Regions from separate parts of the Rhizobium sp. SVR5-2C genome, predicted to be linked through region 1. Evidence: predicted binding sites of a transcription regulator. Region 1 holds the regulator's gene; the other holds the start of a gene.
The links. The regulator LexA, encoded in region 1, represses DNA repair genes until DNA is damaged. The targets are predictions, from matches to a motif close to TGTTCNNNNTGTGTTCNG.
Positions count from the first base shown of each region.

Region 2: ACPYOI_RS09815 (helicase-related protein) is a predicted target of LexA. The motif match lies at 2,592-2,609, and genes of this name have one in related genera.

Region 1 covers NZ_JBNDHT010000009.1:59,102-67,795, reverse strand. The annotation lists gene ACPYOI_RS04580 (pyruvate dehydrogenase complex E1 component subunit beta) at 1-515, opposite strand, end outside; gene pdhA (pyruvate dehydrogenase (acetyl-transferring) E1 component subunit alpha) at 531-1,577, opposite strand; gene ACPYOI_RS04570 (FtsB family cell division protein) at 1,724-2,044, opposite strand; gene eno (phosphopyruvate hydratase) at 2,186-3,460, opposite strand; gene kdsA (3-deoxy-8-phosphooctulonate synthase) at 3,600-4,442, opposite strand; gene ACPYOI_RS04555 (VOC family protein) at 4,439-5,317, opposite strand; gene lexA (transcriptional repressor LexA) at 5,524-6,240, shown strand; gene ACPYOI_RS04545 (ComEC/Rec2 family competence protein) at 6,221-8,653, opposite strand.
Region 2 covers NZ_JBNDHT010000025.1:14,315-23,008, forward strand. The annotation lists gene ACPYOI_RS09790 (acetyl-CoA C-acetyltransferase) at 1-550, shown strand, start outside; gene phbB (acetoacetyl-CoA reductase) at 619-1,344, shown strand; gene ACPYOI_RS09800 (hypothetical protein) at 1,366-1,509, opposite strand; gene ACPYOI_RS09805 (YMGG-like glycine zipper-containing protein) at 1,688-1,954, opposite strand; gene ACPYOI_RS09810 (DUF3309 family protein) at 1,981-2,136, opposite strand; gene ACPYOI_RS09815 (helicase-related protein) at 2,756-5,836, shown strand; gene ACPYOI_RS09820 (RNA-binding S4 domain-containing protein) at 5,840-6,244, shown strand; gene fdxA (ferredoxin FdxA) at 6,438-6,776, shown strand; gene ACPYOI_RS09830 (CarD family transcriptional regulator) at 7,165-7,737, shown strand; gene ACPYOI_RS09835 (RNA polymerase factor sigma-32) at 8,105-8,694, shown strand, end outside.

The DNA.
Region 1 (8,694 bases):
TTGTAGGCGCCCTGGTATTCGGCAACTTCCTCACCCATGACAAAGACGCTGTCGTCGGCGCGCATTTCCTCGGCCATCGCGTCGCGTAATGCTTCACGAACGGTCATCGACACCATTTCGGTGCCGGCCGGGATGTCCGGATCGCTCGGAACGGTCGCCTTCGGCTCAGCGGGAACCGGGGCAGCGGCGGCAGGCTTCTCTTCGACTTGCGGAGCGGCAGCGGCCGGCGCGGGCTGGGCAGCAGGAGCGGCCGAAATGTCGGACTCCGACTCGCCATCCTGCAGGAGGACCGCGATTTTGGCATTGACCTTGACGTTTTCAGTGCCGGCCGGAACCAGCAGCTTGCCGATAACGCCCTCGTCAACGGCTTCGACTTCCATCGTCGCCTTGTCGGTTTCAATCTCGGCGATCACGTCGCCGGAGGTGACCTTGTCACCTTCCTTCTTGAGCCACTTGGAAAGCGTGCCTTCTTCCATCGTCGGAGAGAGGGCGGGCATGAGAATATCGATAGGCATGGGTTCCCTCCCCGATTAAAGCAGAATGTCGGTGTAGAGCTCGGATGCATCCGGCTCCGGATCGTTCTGGGCGAAATCGGCGCTGTCGGCGACGATATCGCGGACGTCCTTGTCGATCGCCTTCAGATCGTCTTCGGAAGCCCAACCTTTCTCGATAAGACGGGCCTTTACCTGCTCGATCGGGTCCTGCTCGGAGCGCATCTTCTGCACTTCTTCCTTCGAGCGGTACTTCGCCGGGTCGGACATCGAGTGACCGCGATAGCGGTAGGTCAACATTTCGAGGATGATCGGGCCCTTGCCGGAACGGCAATGCTCCAGAGCCTCGTCCGCAGCTGCCTTGACGGCGCGGACATCCATGCCGTCAACCTGGATGCCCGGAATGCCGAAGCCCGAGCCGCGCAGCGAGTAGTTCGACTGTGCCGTCGCGCGGGCCGTCGAGGTGCCCATGGCATAACGGTTGTTTTCGACGATATAGATGATCGGCAGCTTCCAGAGTGCTGCCATATTGAAGCTCTCGTAAACCTGGCCCTGGTTTGCAGCACCGTCGCCGAAATAGGCGACACTCACAGAGTCGTTGCCACGATACTTGTTGGCGAAAGCGAGACCGGTGCCCAGCGAAACCTGTGCGCCGACGATGCCGTGGCCGCCGTAGAAGTTCTTCTCTTTGGAGAACATGTGCATGGAGCCGCCCTTCCCTCGGGAATAGCCGCCCCGGCGTCCGGTCAGTTCCGCCATGACGCCGCGCGCGTTCATGCCGGTTGCCAACATATGGCCGTGGTCACGATACGCGGTGATAACCTGGTCGCCTTCCTTCTGCGCCATCTGCATGCCGACGACGACGGCTTCCTGGCCGATGTAGAGGTGACAGAAACCACCAATAAAACCCATGCCGTAAAGCTGGCCGGCCTTTTCCTCAAAACGGCGGATCAGAAGCATCTCGCGATAGGCTTTGAGCTCCTCGTCGCGATTGAAATCAGCAACGGGGCCACCATTAGAGGCCTTGGCTACGGATTTTGTGCTGGCTTTACGGCTGGAAACGGTCGCGTTCTTTCGCGGCGCCATTCAACCCTCCCTATGGGTTTGTCGTTTATTGGGTGGCGCGTACCATAGGGAAGAAATATAGCCACAGCAATGCCATAAATGCATGGCTCGTATTCTGAGGTAAACTACTGATAATACTCAAAAATCGTCGATTAACCGATTTTCGGTTAATTGGCGTAGGAATTGAAGATCACGATCTCGTCGGCGCGCGACATATTCAGCTGGTAGCGCGCTTTTTCATCCAGCATATCCTTGTCCAGCGAGCCGTCGCTCAACAGCGCGACCTGCTGCTCGAGATGTTCGCGCTTCGCCTTGAGCGCCGCGAGATCGCGTTCGCGGGCAATGCGGCGCTGTTCGAACACTTCCGTCGCGCGCAGACCGTAGTCGCCGTGAATGCAATGATAGCCGAAGTAGGAGAGAAAGGCGACGGTCATCGCCGGAACGACCAAACGGCCGATCTTTTTCTTCTTATGATGCTTTGTCCACATACGCACACTTGCTCTGACGCATTACCTAGTCCGATCAGCCTACCCCCGAGAGATTAACCGTCCGTTGACTATGAATTTTCCGGACAAGAAAAACCCGCGCCGGTCGGACGCGGGTTTCAAATCGTTGAGTTCTAAGCGCAATCAGCCGCGGATGATCGAACGGCCGGCATAGCGGGCCTGCGGGCCGAGGCCCTCTTCGATGCGGATCAGCTGGTTGTACTTCGCCAGACGGTCGGAGCGCGACAGCGAGCCGGTCTTGATCTGACCGCAGTTGCTGGCAACCGCGAGATCGGCAATCGTGGAATCTTCGGTTTCGCCCGAGCGGTGCGACATGACGGCGGTATAAGCCGCCTTATGCGCGGTGTTGACCGCATCCAGCGTTTCCGTCAGCGAGCCGATCTGGTTCACCTTGACGAGGATCGAATTGGCGACACCCATGCGGATGCCGTCACGCAGGCGCTCCGAGTTGGTGACGAAGAGATCGTCGCCAACCAGCTGGCACGTCTTGCCTGCAAGGTCGGTCAGAGCCTTCCAGCCGTCCCAATCGTCTTCAGCCATGCCGTCTTCGATGGAGATGATCGGATACTTGCCGACGAGTTCGGCGAGGTATTCGGCCATGGCGCCGGATTCCAGCGTGCGGCCCTCGCCTTCAAGCACGTACTTGCCGTCCTTGAAGAATTCGGTCGAGGCGCAATCGAGACCGAGGAAAATGTCTTCACCCGGCTTGTAGCCGGCTTTCTCGATCGACTTCATGATGAAATCGAGGGCTTCGGGCGCACTCTTCAGACCCGGTGCAAAACCGCCTTCGTCGCCGACGTTGGTATTGTGGCCCTGAGCCGACAGTTCCTTCTTGAGGACGTGGAACACTTCCGAACCCATGCGCACAGCTTCGCGGATCGAATCGGCGCCAACCGGCAGGATCATGAATTCCTGGAAGTCGATCGGGTTGTCGGCATGGGCGCCGCCGTTGATGATGTTCATCATCGGGACGGGCAGCAGATGGGCGCTGGCGCCGCCAACATAGCGGTAGAGCGGCAGACCGGCAGCCTGGGCGGCGGCCTTGGCGACGGCGAGCGATACGCCGAGGATGGCATTGGCGCCGAGGCGCGATTTGTTCGGCGTGCCATCCAGTTCGATCATGATGTTGTCGATCTGGATCTGGTTCTCGGCGTCGATGCCGCCGATCGCATCGAAGATTTCGGTATTGGCGGCCTCGACGGCCTTTTCCACGCCCTTGCCGAGATAGCGCTTGCCGCCGTCGCGAACTTCAACGGCTTCGTGGGCGCCGGTCGAAGCGCCCGACGGCACCGCCGCCCGGCCCATGCTGCCGTCTTCGAGATAGACATCGACTTCAACGGTCGGATTGCCACGGCTGTCAAGAATCTCGCGGGCAATAATGTCGGTAATTGCAGTCATGGTTTCTCCTGCTCGGTGGCGGTTAAATCGTTTGAAATCGTCTTAATCGAAGACGCGCAAATTACAATGGCGCTTTGAGCGTCCTCCGCTGCAGCGATCGTACGTGGCCTATTACACGATCATGTCAGACTTTTGAACGTCAGTTCTTCGCGATTGCGTCGAACGCCAGCAGCTTTTCGAGAAGCCGCGGCATGTCCTTCAGATGGACCATGTTCGGGCCGTCGGACGGGGCGTTGTCGGGATTCTCATGTGTCTCGATGAAGACGCCGGCAACACCGACGGCGACAGCGGCGCGCGCCAGCGTTTCCACGAATTCGCGCTGCCCGCCTGACGAACCACCCTGCCCGCCCGGCTGCTGCACCGAATGGGTAGCGTCGAAAATCACCGGCGCGCCCATCGCCGCCATGATCGGCAGTGAGCGCATGTCGGAAACCAGCGTGTTGTAGCCGAAGGAGGCACCGCGCTCGCAAAGCAGGATGTTCGGATTGCCGGTCGCATTCAGCTTGCCGAGGACGTTCTTCATATCCCACGGCGCCAGGAACTGGCCCTTCTTGACGTTGATTGCCCGGCCAGTCTTGGCGGCGGCTACCAGAAGGTCCGTCTGACGGCTGAGGAAGGCAGGGATCTGCAGGATATCGACCACCGTAGCGACTTCCGCGCATTGCTCTTCCGTATGGACATCGGTCAACACCGGAAAACCGAACTCCTTTTTCAGATCGGCGAAGACTTCCAGCGACGTTTCAAGCCCGATGCCGCGCTGGGCGGAAAGCGACGTGCGGTTCGCCTTGTCGAAGGACGACTTGTAAACGAGGCCGATGCCGAGCTTCTTGCAGAGTTCGCTCAAAACGCCGGCGACCATGAAGGCGTGCTCGCGGCTTTCCATCTGGCAGGGACCGGCAATCAGCGACAGCCGGCCGCTGTTGGAAAACACAACGCGCCCGGCGCCTTCGCCGACTGCGACTTCGGAGTTGGTATTGCTCATGGGGTCTCCTCAAAGGCGAAGATTGCACCCTGGCCGGGCGCAGGCTTCACCAGAACTCTGTTGCTGATGCGTGTATAGGTCATCCCGTTAGCAGCCAGAAGGGCCTCTGTCACGGTAATATCTCGGGTGCGGAAAACGATGGCGCTGCCGCGGAGCCCCTTGTCGGCCAACGGCTGTGCGACATCGAAATAGGCTTCCATCCCCTCCTGAGACAGCAGACTGATTTTGACGTTGGGAGTTGTGACTGCGAGGCCGAAACTGGTGCTCTCTACCTTTGCCCCGGACGCCGCCAGTTGGACGAAAGAGCCAAACGCTTCTGGCTCCGGCGCGCTTAGCACGACCTCCCGAATACCGGCTACGCCATTTTCGTGTTTTTCCAGCGCGTCATGGTTGGCGGGAAAGGCATTGATGCGCTGGCAGGCAAAGAGAAAGAAATCCGGCGCCCTGAGATCGGCCGCAAAAGCGAGCTTGAAGGCGCCGGTCGATTGCGAGCCATCCGGCATTTCGATCGGACGCGAAAACTCCAGCATGTCGCCGCCGCTCTGCCTGGCATTCATGAAGGCAGAATGATCGGCGTCCGCATCCTCTGTGCTAAAAGCGACCGCAGAAAACCCGTCATTGCCGCACCGGAAGCGAAAAGCCTGGTCGCGCGCCACAAAAACATTGCCCCCGCGCACGGATGTTTCACATTTCTTCGCATTCTCGATACCAAGCGGCTCGAGATAGGTCTTGTCGGCAAAGAAGATGCAAGCGTTCTCCGTTCCGAACGGGTGGCCGCCCTCTGGCGCAATGGTAAATCCCAGCCTTCCCAGCCGCTCGCGCGCCAGGTCGATGTCCGTGACCGGTAGGACAAGGTGATCCAGTGGATGAGGCATCGGGCGCGTCTCCATTTTTCCAGTGCTCCAGATTTGCGCGGCCTGTTCCCCCGATGCAAGCTGCAAGCGGTGACCCGGCAAACAAAAAGTCCCAAAATGAATGCACTTCAGAAAAAGTTTTACCGAAATTTAGGTACTTGCGGAACACATATGGAACATATAGTGTCTGTTCTGGCTTTGTTTCACGAATCTGGGGTTAAACTTCGATGCTGACGCGCAAACAACAGGAGCTTCTCCTCTTTATTCATGAGCGGATGAAAGAATCCGGCGTCCCGCCATCCTTCGACGAAATGAAGGATGCGCTGGATCTCGCCTCCAAATCCGGCATCCACCGCCTGATTACGGCGCTTGAGGAGCGTGGTTTCATTCGTCGCCTACCGAACCGGGCTCGCGCACTTGAGGTGATCAAGCTTCCGGAGGCCTACAGCCCGAGCATTCAGCCGCGCCGCGGCTTTTCGCCAAGCGTCATCGAGGGTAGCCTCGGCAAACCGCAGCCGGTAGCAGCCCCGCCGAAGCCGGCGAACGAAGACAACAACAGTGCTGTTTCCGTTCCCGTCATGGGCCGCATCGCGGCCGGCGTGCCGATCTCGGCAATCCAGAACAATACCCACGACATCACCGTCCCCGCCGATATGCTGGGGTCGGGCGAGCACTACGCACTTGAGGTCAAGGGCGATTCGATGATCGACGCCGGCATCTTCGACGGCGATACGGTCATTATCCGCAATTCAAATACCGCAAACCCCGGCGACATCGTTGTCGCACTGGTCGATGACGAGGAAGCGACCCTCAAGCGGTTCCGCCGCAAGGGAGCCTCGATCGCGCTTGAAGCCGCAAACCCGGCATATGAGACACGTATCTTCGGGCCGGACCGCGTCAAGGTTCAAGGCAAGCTCGTCGGCCTCATTCGCCGCTATCACTAACCGGCAACGCATCCCCGGCAAATGTGCCACTGCGCCAATCATAGGCGCGGTGCCGGCTCCAGGGGCGGTCGAGTGTTTCGAAAGCGGTTGTGACGTCTGCGGCGCCGTTTCCAAAGCGTAACTCGACGGCGCCGGTTTTCCTCAGGGTTTCGCCGGTAAACAGCATTGCTCCGGATCGGCAGGTGCCGGACCGCAGCTTGACCGGCGTCACGACGATATCCGCTGTGTCGCAAGCCGGGCCGAAATAGGCCGCATTTTCGATCACTGCGAGGATGGAGCCGTTCTCGAGCTCTGCCGTGCACCAGGCTTTTTTGACGCAGGTGAAATGGCCTGCCGAAGCGGCGTTCCGCATCGCATCTCTTGCTTCTTCCTGTTGCGTCGGAGAAAGCCTCAATCTCTCCCCGTCTTTTGCCGAAGGCGGGGCCGAGGCGGTATCAAGCAATTTTGGCGGCCGGTGGTCATCGATAACCAGCGCTCGTTTCCACTGGTCGAAAATGAAATCCGGCGGGCGTTCGCGGTTGGAGGCGAGAGCGGATTGCCTGACGATTGCAACAAGACTTCCATCTTCGGCAATCACGACATCTGGCGCGGCTCTACCGGGCATGAGCGCAACGGCAAGCGTTGAACCGGCGATGATCGCTGTTCCCATATGCCTAAGCCGGGTGCGCAGCAGCGTGAGCAGCAGGAAGCCGGCGACCGCTGCCGGAAAATACCAGCCGGGCAGCCTGCCCACGCCGATGTCGCCGCCCCAGGACGACACCGTCTTGGCAACCGCGATTACGAGATCGAGACCGAAACCCACCACCTTCCACGGCAGCACGTCTAGCCCGAAGGGCATCAGCAGCATGGCAAGCAGGCCTGCAGGCATGATGACGAAGGAAATGATCGGCATGGCCGCGAGGTTGGCCGGCAGACCGTAGGCCGTCAGCCGGTGGAAATGCTCGATCGAGAACAATGCTGTCGAAAAGCCGCCGATGACGGATGTGAGCAGGATTCCGCCGAGAAAACCGGAAACGGAAACCAACAGCCGAAGCGATCGCATTTTTGAAAAAGGGCTTTCGCGCATCGGCCGCTCCTTCCAAAGCGCATATCCCGCGACCAGCGCCAGAGTGGCGGCAAAGGACATCTGAAAGCTCGGACCCATGATTTCGGAGGGCGAGATTGAGATGATGAGGAGTGCCGAAAGCGCGACATTGCGGAGGCTGATGGAGGGCCGGTCGAAGAAGACTGCAACCAGCATGATTGCCATCATGATGAAGGCGCGTTCGGCCGAAACGGCAAAACCTGAGATCAAGAAGTAGGCCGTCACCGCCGCCAGAGCACCCGCCGCCGCAATCTTTTTCGTCGGATAGGCCTGAGCGACACCCGGAAAGAGGCTGAGTATCGAACGGAATCCGACAAAGAAAATACCCGCCGACAGCGCCATGTTGAGCCCGGAGATTGCGATGATATGGGCAAGACCGGACTGACGGAGTGCCTCTGTCGTCTCGCTGGAAATTGCCCGGCGCTCGTCCGTCACCAGCGCGGCGGCAAAAGCACCGGTGTCACCGGGCAGGATCGACCTTATGCGATCGCCAATACTGCTGCGCAGGCGATAGAGCCATTCCAGCCAATTTTCGCCGAAATTTCGAGCGTCCTCCTGCCCCGGTGGCACCGGCACTGGCGCACCATAGAAAAAGCCGTTGGCGCCGATGCCGTCAAAATAGGTCTTGACGGCAAAGTCGTTCAAGCCCGGGAGCGCTGGCCCGGCCGGGGGCGTCAATCGCGCCCTGCCCTTCAGCCAGGTGCCGGTCTCGAACTCGGCTTTCCGCCCTCGTGCAACGACGGTAACCCGCGCCGGCGGCCGCTTCAACAACGGCTGCTCCGTGGCCCGGACAGATAGAACGTAACGCCATCCGCCGCGGCCATCGCCTTCCCGCCGCTCGACCCGGCCGGTCAGCGTCGTGGTCACGGCGGAATCGAGCATCAGCGTTGCCGCGCGCCGCGTCTCGAATTGCGCGGCCAATATGCCGCAAAGGATGAGCGCAAGCGCCGTCAGGACAGCGCGCAGCACCTCACGGTTGCGATTCGTCACGGCGAGCGCCGCAAGCATAAAAAACAGGCAGAGGCCCGAGGAGCGCATTGAAACGCCGCCGCCGGCGACAAACCAGATTGCCGCACCCAGCCCCAGAAAGACGGGCGCAAACAGCAGCCGTGCGCCATGCGCCGTTTCCTCGCCCGCCATCCGCAGAACAGAGGCCTGGAGATGTACGCGCATCTGGGGAACGGCAGCTAGCCGCGGGCGATTGTTTTGCGTGCGCTGCAAGTGCCATCGCGCAGCGTCGACCGGCGCGGGGAGACGTCCGCGCGGCAGCTTGTCTGCAACACCTGCTGACGAGCCGATGTGCGTTTCGCTCGTTCTCAACTCCGGCATGTACCCCAGTCCGGCAGCGCCTTAAAATACAACCAGAATGC
Region 2 (8,694 bases), on a different contig from region 1:
TGTGACGGTCGATGCCGACGAATATATCCGTCACGGAGCAACGCTCGATACCATGGGGAAGCTTCGGCCGGCCTTCGATAAGGACGGCACGGTAACAGCAGGGAACGCCTCAGGGATCAATGACGGTGCGGCAGCTGCCGTGCTGATGACGGAAGCAGAAGCCGGCAGGCGCGGGGTTCAGCCGCTTGCACGCATCGTCTCCTGGGCAACGGCCGGCGTCGATCCCCAGGTCATGGGCACCGGCCCGATCCCTGCGTCGCGCAAGGCGCTTGAGAAGGCAGGCTGGTCTGTCGGAGACCTCGATCTGGTCGAGGCAAATGAGGCCTTTGCGGCTCAAGCCTGCGCAGTGAACAAGGATCTTGGCTGGGATCCCGCAGTCGTCAACGTCAATGGAGGAGCAATTGCGATCGGCCATCCGATCGGTGCATCCGGGGCGCGCGTCCTCAACACCTTGCTCTTCGAAATGAAACGGCGTGGCGCAAAGAAGGGGCTTGCCACTCTTTGCATCGGCGGCGGCATGGGCGTCGCCATGTGCTTCGAGGCGCTCTGAATAGACCTTGGAACCAACGATTCACCAGCGCCTGAGCAAAGGCGGAACTAAAACGAGGGGAGCGAAATATGAGCAGAGTGGCTCTGGTCACCGGCGGCACCCGTGGAATCGGCGCCGCCATTTCGATGGCGCTCAGGAACGCGGGATACAGGGTCGCTGCCAACTATGCCGGCAATGACGAAAAGGCGAGGGCCTTCCATGAGGTGACCGGCATTCCGGTCTTCAAGTGGGATGTTTCGGATTACGACGCTTGCGGTAAGGGCATCGACAAAGTAGCGGACGAACTCGGTCCGGTCGAAGTGCTGGTCAACAATGCCGGCATCACCCGCGACGCAATGTTCCACAAGATGACGCCGCAGCAGTGGCACGACGTCATCAATACGAACCTCACGGGCCTGTTCAACATGACGCACCAGGTCTGGGGCGGAATGCGCGACCGCAGCTTCGGACGGATCGTCAACATCTCGTCCATCAACGGCCAGAAGGGCCAGATGGGACAGGTGAACTACTCAGCCGCCAAGGCAGGCGATCTCGGCTTTACGAAGGCCCTTGCGCAGGAAGGGGCGGCGAAGAACATTACAGTCAACGCCGTCTGCCCGGGATATATCGGTACGGAAATGGTTCTTGCCGTTCCCGAGAAGGTACTCAACGAAAAGATCATTCCTCAGATCCCTGTCGGCCGCCTTGGCGACCCGGAAGAAATCGCCCGCTGCGTTACCTTCCTCGTGTCGGACGATGCCGGCTTCATCACCGGATCGACGATTACGGCGAATGGCGGCCAGTTCTTCGTCTAAGTCTGCGCGATGAAGCTTGCGTCACCTACGGTGGCGCTCGTTCCTTGCCTTGACCGGAACTCTCTGCGCCGCCCGATCGTCGCCGCGCAGGGCGGCGGCGGTTGTCGTGAGAAATGCAGCCGCGACAAGTATGGCGAGAGCGGAATTCAAAATGATCTGAGCCATGAGACCCCGTTCCTTTCTTACACAGGCTTACTGCCGTGATCTTCAGAAAGAATATGCGCCTTACGCCCGAAGCGCGGTAGATTTGCCTTTCATGACCGATCGTCAACATATTGTTGACGGCGAGCATAAACAAAAACGGGCGCCGAAGCGCCCGTCTGAACCCTTCTAATGGCAGTTCTCAGTAACGGCGTGGGCAACGTGCTTCGTAGCGGCGGCCATACCGGTCGCGATAGACGCAGTAGCCGCGGTGTTCCACGGACTGGCCGATCAGCGCCCCAGCAAGACCACCGGCAACAGCGCCGACTGCAGCGCCGCCCCAGCTGTTGCTCACAGCGCCACCAATGATCGCCCCAGTGCCGGCGCCGATTGCCGTTCCTTGTTCAGTCGGGGTGCAGGCCGCAAGTGCGCCTACCATAGCGGCTACAATGGCAATTTTCTTCATCATGTCTTTTCTCCGTAGGTTACAAGCCGCTAAATTCGGCCCATTAAAACAAGGATAAGAACGATAATGAGAACTAGCCCCAAACCGCCGGAAGGTCCATAGCCCCAGCCACGGCTATAACCCCAATTCGGCAGGGCACCAAGCAGGAGCAGAATAAGAATAATAAGAAGTATTGTTCCGAGCATGTTTTGAATTCCTCCAATTCGCCGTGACGAATGGACAATAAACACGCATCTGTCTTTTTTGTTCCCGGTTGGGATGAGACGCCGGTGATTTTTCTGCCTATCGGTGCATTGCGCAGGCGCGCCGTTCAAATCTTAACAAAGCCGCTCAAACAGCGGCGCATGGTCAGCTTTCCATTCGAGCTTTATGGTTAAAATTATATTCAAATACAACATGTTGCGGTGAACAAATCCGGAAACTCCGGGTGTCGGTGATTCGTAGGCGATTCGTTCTGCATTTGATCAATGGTTAATGCGGGTGCGGTACGACGGAGTGCCTATCGGTGCGAATCCGGCTTCCGAAACTAGGACGCGGCGTGTGGCCTGATTCAGCATCTAGTAGGAAAAACCGATTCAAAACCAATACTTAGCCGTGAACAAAAGCTGAATCACGGAGAGTCACCGATTCGTCGCTGATTCGTTCTCAGGCTGTTCCGAATCTGAAAACAGCGACTTAGCGCCATTTTTTGAATCGAGTTTGCAGCTCGCCTCTTGCGTTTGAAGAGGCACCTGTCCATGTGTTGTCTGCTTTGGAAACAAAGCGCCCTTGACCCTGAGGCTCCCCGCCTCACTTGCATGGACAATGAAACTGACATCGCAGCCCATGATACTGAGCGGGCGCGGCGTGACCGCGGTGCTCGGGCCGACCAATACAGGCAAGACCCACTATGCTATCGAGCGCATGGTTGCGAGCGGTACCGGCGTGATCGGGCTGCCGCTGCGTCTGCTGGCGCGTGAGGTCTATACGCGTGTGGTCGAAAAAGTCGGCGCGCAGAACGTCGCGCTCGTCACTGGCGAGGAGAAAATCTCTCCGCCGAATGCGCGCTTTTCCGTGTGTACAGTGGAGGCCATGCCGCGCGAGACAAAGGCAGCCTTTGTCGCCATCGACGAGGTCCAGCTCGCCGGCGATCTCGAACGCGGCCATATCTTCACCGACCGTATTCTGCATCTGCGCGGCCGCGACGAAACGCTGCTACTCGGCGCTGGTACGATGCGTCCCATTCTCCAGCAGCTCCTGCCGGGTATTACCGTTGTCGAGCGTCCAAGACTGTCGCAACTCCTCTATGCCGGTCAAAAGAAGATCACCCGTCTTCCCCAGCGGACGGCTATCGTCGCCTTCTCGGCAGATGAGGTCTACGCCATTGCGGAATTGATTCGGCGCCAGCGTGGAGGGGCCGCCGTTGTTCTCGGCGCGCTGAGCCCACGCACCCGAAATGCCCAGGTCGCACTCTACCAGGCAGGCGATGTCGAATACCTCGTGGCGACCGATGCGATCGGGATGGGCCTCAACCTGGATGTCGATCACGTCGCTTTTGCGCAGGACCGCAAATTCGACGGCTATCAGTTCCGCAATCTCAATCCCGCCGAACTCGGACAAGTTGCCGGGCGCGCCGGCCGTCATATGCGTGATGGCACCTTCGGGGTGACGGGCCAAGTGCAGCCTTTCGACGAAGAATTGGTGCAGCGGATGGAGGCGCACGAATTCGACAATGTCAAAGTTTTGCAGTGGCGGACGAAGGAACTCGATTTCTCCTCGATACGCTCGTTGCGGGCAAGTCTGGAAACTCCGCCGCGCGAGCAAGGCTTGACGCGTGCTTTGCCCGCCGTCGACCAGCAAGCGCTGGAGCAACTGGCTCGCTATCCGGAAGTTATTGACTTGGCTACCAGTCCGCAGCGCGTGGAGAAGTTATGGGAAGCTTGCGCGCTGCCGGACTATAGGCGTATCACGCCGGCACAGCATGCCGATCTGATCTCGACCCTCTTTTCCGATCTCGTGCGCCATGGCACGGTGAACGAGGGGTTTCTCGCAGAGCAGGTGCATCGCGCGGATCGTACGGACGGCGAAATTGACACGCTTTCGGCACGAATCGCGCAGATAAGAACCTGGACCTATGTGTCGAATCGACCCGGCTGGCTTGCCGATCCGACACACTGGCAGGAAAAGACGCGGGAAATCGAAGATCGATTGTCCGATGCGTTACATGAGAGGTTGACGAAACGCTTTGTTGATCGCAGGACATCTGTGCTCATGAAGCGCCTGAGAGAGAATGCGATGCTGGAAGCTGAAATCAGTGTGAATGGCGATGTCTTTGTTGAAGGACATCATGTGGGACAGTTGTCCGGTTTTCGGTTTACTCCCATTTCGGGTGCGGACGGACCGGATGCAAAGGCAATCCAGGCTGCTTCGCAAAAGGCGCTTGCCCTGGAATTCGAGGCTCGTGCCGCACGCCTCCATGCTGCCGGAAACAGCGATCTGGCGATAAGTTCTGACGGTCTCGTCCGCTGGCTCGGCGATCCGATCGCCCGCCTTGCCGGCAGCGACCACATCATGCGCCCCCGCGTTATCCTGCTCGCCGACGAACAGCTCACGGGGAACGCGCGCGATCACGTTGCCGCGCGCATCGAACGCTTCGTCAATCACCATATCAGCACGGTTCTGAAGTCGCTCGATGATCTTTCGCGCGCTGAGGACCTGCAGGGCCTTGCTAAGGGACTTGCTTTTCAACTCGTCGAAAATCTCGGCGTGCTCTTCCGCCGCGACGTGACGGAAGAAGTGAAGTCGCTGGATCAGGACGCGCGCGCTTCCATGCGCCGTTATGGTGTTCGCTTCGGCGCGTACCACATTTTCGTTCCGGCACTTCTCAAGCCGGCTCCGGCCGAACTTATCACCCTGCTTTGGGCCTTGAAAAACGACGGCCTGGAAAAGCCGGGTTATGGCGATCTCATTCCGGTGCTTGCTGCCGGCCGCACGTCCGTCGTGACCGATCCGAGCTTCGAGCGGGCCTTCTACAAGCTCGCCGGCTTCCGTTTTCTCGGCAAGCGCGCCGTCCGCATCGATATTCTCGAGCGGCTCGCGGACATCATCCGTCCGTTGCTGCAGTGGAAGCCTGGCCAGGCAAACCGGCCGGAAGGCGCCTACGATGGCCGCCGCTTCACGACAACGACAGCGATGCTTTCGATTCTCGGTGCGACGCTGGAGGACATGGAAGAGATCCTCAAGGGCCTCGGTTATCGCGCCGATGCCGTGACGGCCGGAGAAGCGGCGACTCATCTGGCTGCTCAGGACGCGTCTGTCGCTCCGGCGGCGGAAGCCTCCACCGAGGACGCCGCCGAGAAGGCAGATCACGACGACGCTGACAGCACAACCGAAGAAGCAGCCTCCGAGGTGCCGGATACCGAAGCCAAGCCTGCAACGGAAGCCGAGACTGCCGAAGGATCTGCGGCGGAGACATCGGAAGTCGGTGAGGCTGTCGAATCGAAGCCGGTTCTTCTGTGGCGGCTCGGCGGCCGCAACGACAACCACCGCCAGGCACGCGGTCAAGGTGAACGCCGCGGCGGCGAACGTCAGCAGCAGGGCAACCGGCGGCATGGTGGCAATGGTGGGGAAGGCGCCGAAGGCAACCGTCGCGAAGGCCGCGATGGAAAACGTCAGGACCGCGGTCGCGACGGCGGAAAGCCGCATCAGGGCCGTGGCGATCGCAACGAGCAGCGGGGCGACCGTCAGGATCGTGGCGACCGCAAGGATCGCAATGAACGCAACAACAATCGCGGCGGCTCGCAGCCGCTGCGCTTCGAGGCGAAGCCACCGCGGAAGGAAAAGCCAATCGATCCGGATTCTCCTTTCGCAAAGCTCGCTGCCTTGAAGGAGCAGATGAAGAAATAGCCTATGCGCAAGGAGACGCAGCCAGAAAGCGGTTCGCGGCAGCGCATCGACAAGTGGCTGTTCTTCACGCGCATGGTGAAGTCGCGGTCCCTGGCGCAAAGCCACATCCAATCAGGCCACGTTCGCCTCAACGGCGAGCGCGTACAGCTCCCCAGCCAGACCGTGAAGGCGGGCGACCGTATCGACCTTGCGCTTGAGCGCCGGGACGTTGTTCTGATCGTGAAGGCGTCGGGCGAACGGCGCGGGCCTTTCGAGGAGGCAAAACTGCTCTACGAGGATCTGACGCCGCCGCCGGATGAGGCAAAACGTCTCACGCCTTACGAGCAGGCCATCCGTGCGACGGGCGCTGGGCGGCCGACAAAAAAGGAACGGCGCGCAATCGACAGGCTGGTGTCGGACGACGATTAGAAAACTCTGTCTCTCAAGCCGGGGCAAGGAGATCGTTTATTCTTGAAATCCGGCGGTAAAGCCGGTACGTCACAGGCAACTTGCCGGGGAGTGCGACTTGCTCCCAAGCCTGCCCACGCTGCCCTCCGGCTTAGGGGAATGGTGCGACGTTCCAGGTTGCCCGCCCCGCTACATGAAATTCCTGGAGTTCTCCATGACCTATGTCGTGACCGACAATTGCGTTCGCTGCAAATATACCGACTGTGTGGAAGTCTGCCCCGTCGACTGCTTCTATGAAGGAGAGAATTTCCTCGTCATTCATCCTGACGAATGCATCGATTGCGGCGTCTGTGAGCCGGAATGTCCCGCTGAGGCGATCAAGCCCGACACCGAGCCGGGGCTGGATAAGTGGCTGAGGATCAACGCAGAATATGCGAGCATCTGGCCCAACATCACCGTCAAGAAAGAACCGCTGCCGGAAGCCAAGGAGATGGACGGCCAAACCGGCAAGTTCGAGCAGTATTTCTCCGAGAAGCCGGGTTCGGGCGACTGATGATTGCCTGCCCGTGAAATCGGGTTCACAGGCAGCTTAAACGTTTGAATTATGCTCTGCTTAAATGCGTGCCATGTGCTGCGTGCATGGCCCATCTTAAGCAAATTATTGATTTCGTCATATTTTTGTGATAGGTTTCGCACACTGATCCATTTGAGGCACGAGTGTGCCCAAAACCATCACGAAAGCAAAAGAAATCCGTACGCGGTTCCCCGTAACATATCAATGCCTTGGGCTGTTCGATCCTTGATCGCGCGCAAGAGCTTCTTTTGCTTCGGTCTGGTGGGACCAGAGTGAAGTCACCCGACGGAACTGATCCGTCTCATCCGGGCCTGACTGACCCGGCTCCGGCCGCCGCCGGACGCGTAATAGGGAGTTTTTGATTAGAATGACGATCCAGCAGAAAAAACCTTCAGCAGCACGCCATGGCTTCAAGACCGGTGAATCGATCGTGTACCCCGCTCATGGCGTCGGTACCATTACCGCTATCGAAGAGCAAGAAGTCGCCGGCATGAAGCTGGAACTTTTCGTTATCGATTTCGAGAAGGACAAGATGCGCCTGAAAGTCCCGGTTGCCAAGGCCATGAGCATTGGCATGCGCAAGCTTTCGGAAACCGATTTCGTGGAGCGCGCTCTGAAGGTGGTGCAGGGAAAGGCGCGCGTAAAGCGTACCATGTGGTCCCGCCGCGCCCAGGAATACGATGCCAAGATCAATTCCGGCGACCTGATTTCCATCGCTGAAGTGGTTCGCGATCTTTATCGCGCCGAAAATCAGCCGGAGCAGTCCTATTCCGAGCGCCAGCTCTACGAAGCTGCGCTTGATCGCATGGCGCGCGAAATTGCCGCTGTGAACAAGATGTCGGAAACGGAGGCCGTGCGGATCGTCGAGACGAACCTCAACAAGGGGCCGAAGCGCGGCAAGGCCATCGACGAGGACGAGTCGCAGGACGAAGCGGCTTAAATACCGTCGCATTGTTTCAAGAAAAAGCCCGGCTTTCAGCCGGGTTTTTTTGTGGAACTTTTTCTGGCTTGCCGCGTTTCTTGGACGTCAGTGCGGACTGCATTCGGCCCTCGCCGAATGTTCGCAATCCTGTAAACGTTCGATGAGGAGCGGATCATGCTTTCCACGATTTGCCAGGCCGGCAACTTGAAGAAACAGGTCCAGCCTTACCGCCTTACCGGCACATGATGAAGAGATAGGGCTCCCTCCTGAAAAATCCAGGAGCGGGGCCTTTACGCATTGGGACGCCGGATTGGTGTGAGGCTCTCTAAACAAATCTCGTTTGTTTTCTTTCCAGGGCACGAGGCCTGATTTTTAGGAGACCGATATGAAGAACATGTCTGCAGACCGGCGCATGATTAAAATCGCCATGGCGGCTCCGTATCTTGCTCGCGAAGAAGAACATGATCTCGCTCTCCGTTGGAAGGACAACGAAGATCGTGGGGCCCGCAACCAGATCGCGATGGCTCATATGCGCCTCGTCATCTCGATGGCGGGTAAGTTTCGCAACTTCGGTTTGCCGATGAGCGATCTCGTTCAGGAAGGCTATGTCGGCCTTCTGGAGGCGGCGGCTCGCTTCGAGCCGGAGCGCGAGGTGCGTTTTTCCACTTACGCAAGCTGGTGGATCCGCGCCTCGATCCAGGATTATATTCTGCGCAACTGGTCCATTGTCCGCGGCGGCACGAGTTCGGCCCAAAAGGCCCTCTTCTTCAATCTGCGCCGTCTTCGCGCCAAGCTCGCCAGAGGCGACTCGCACCTGACGCTCCAATCCATCCATCAGGAAATAGCCGCAGCCCTCGGAGTCAGCCTCGCCGACGTGCAAACGATGGATGCTCGTCTTTCCGGCAATGATGCCTCGCTGCAGGCGCCGTCCGTTTCAGGCGATGCCGACAGCGCCGAAAAGATGGACTTCCTGGT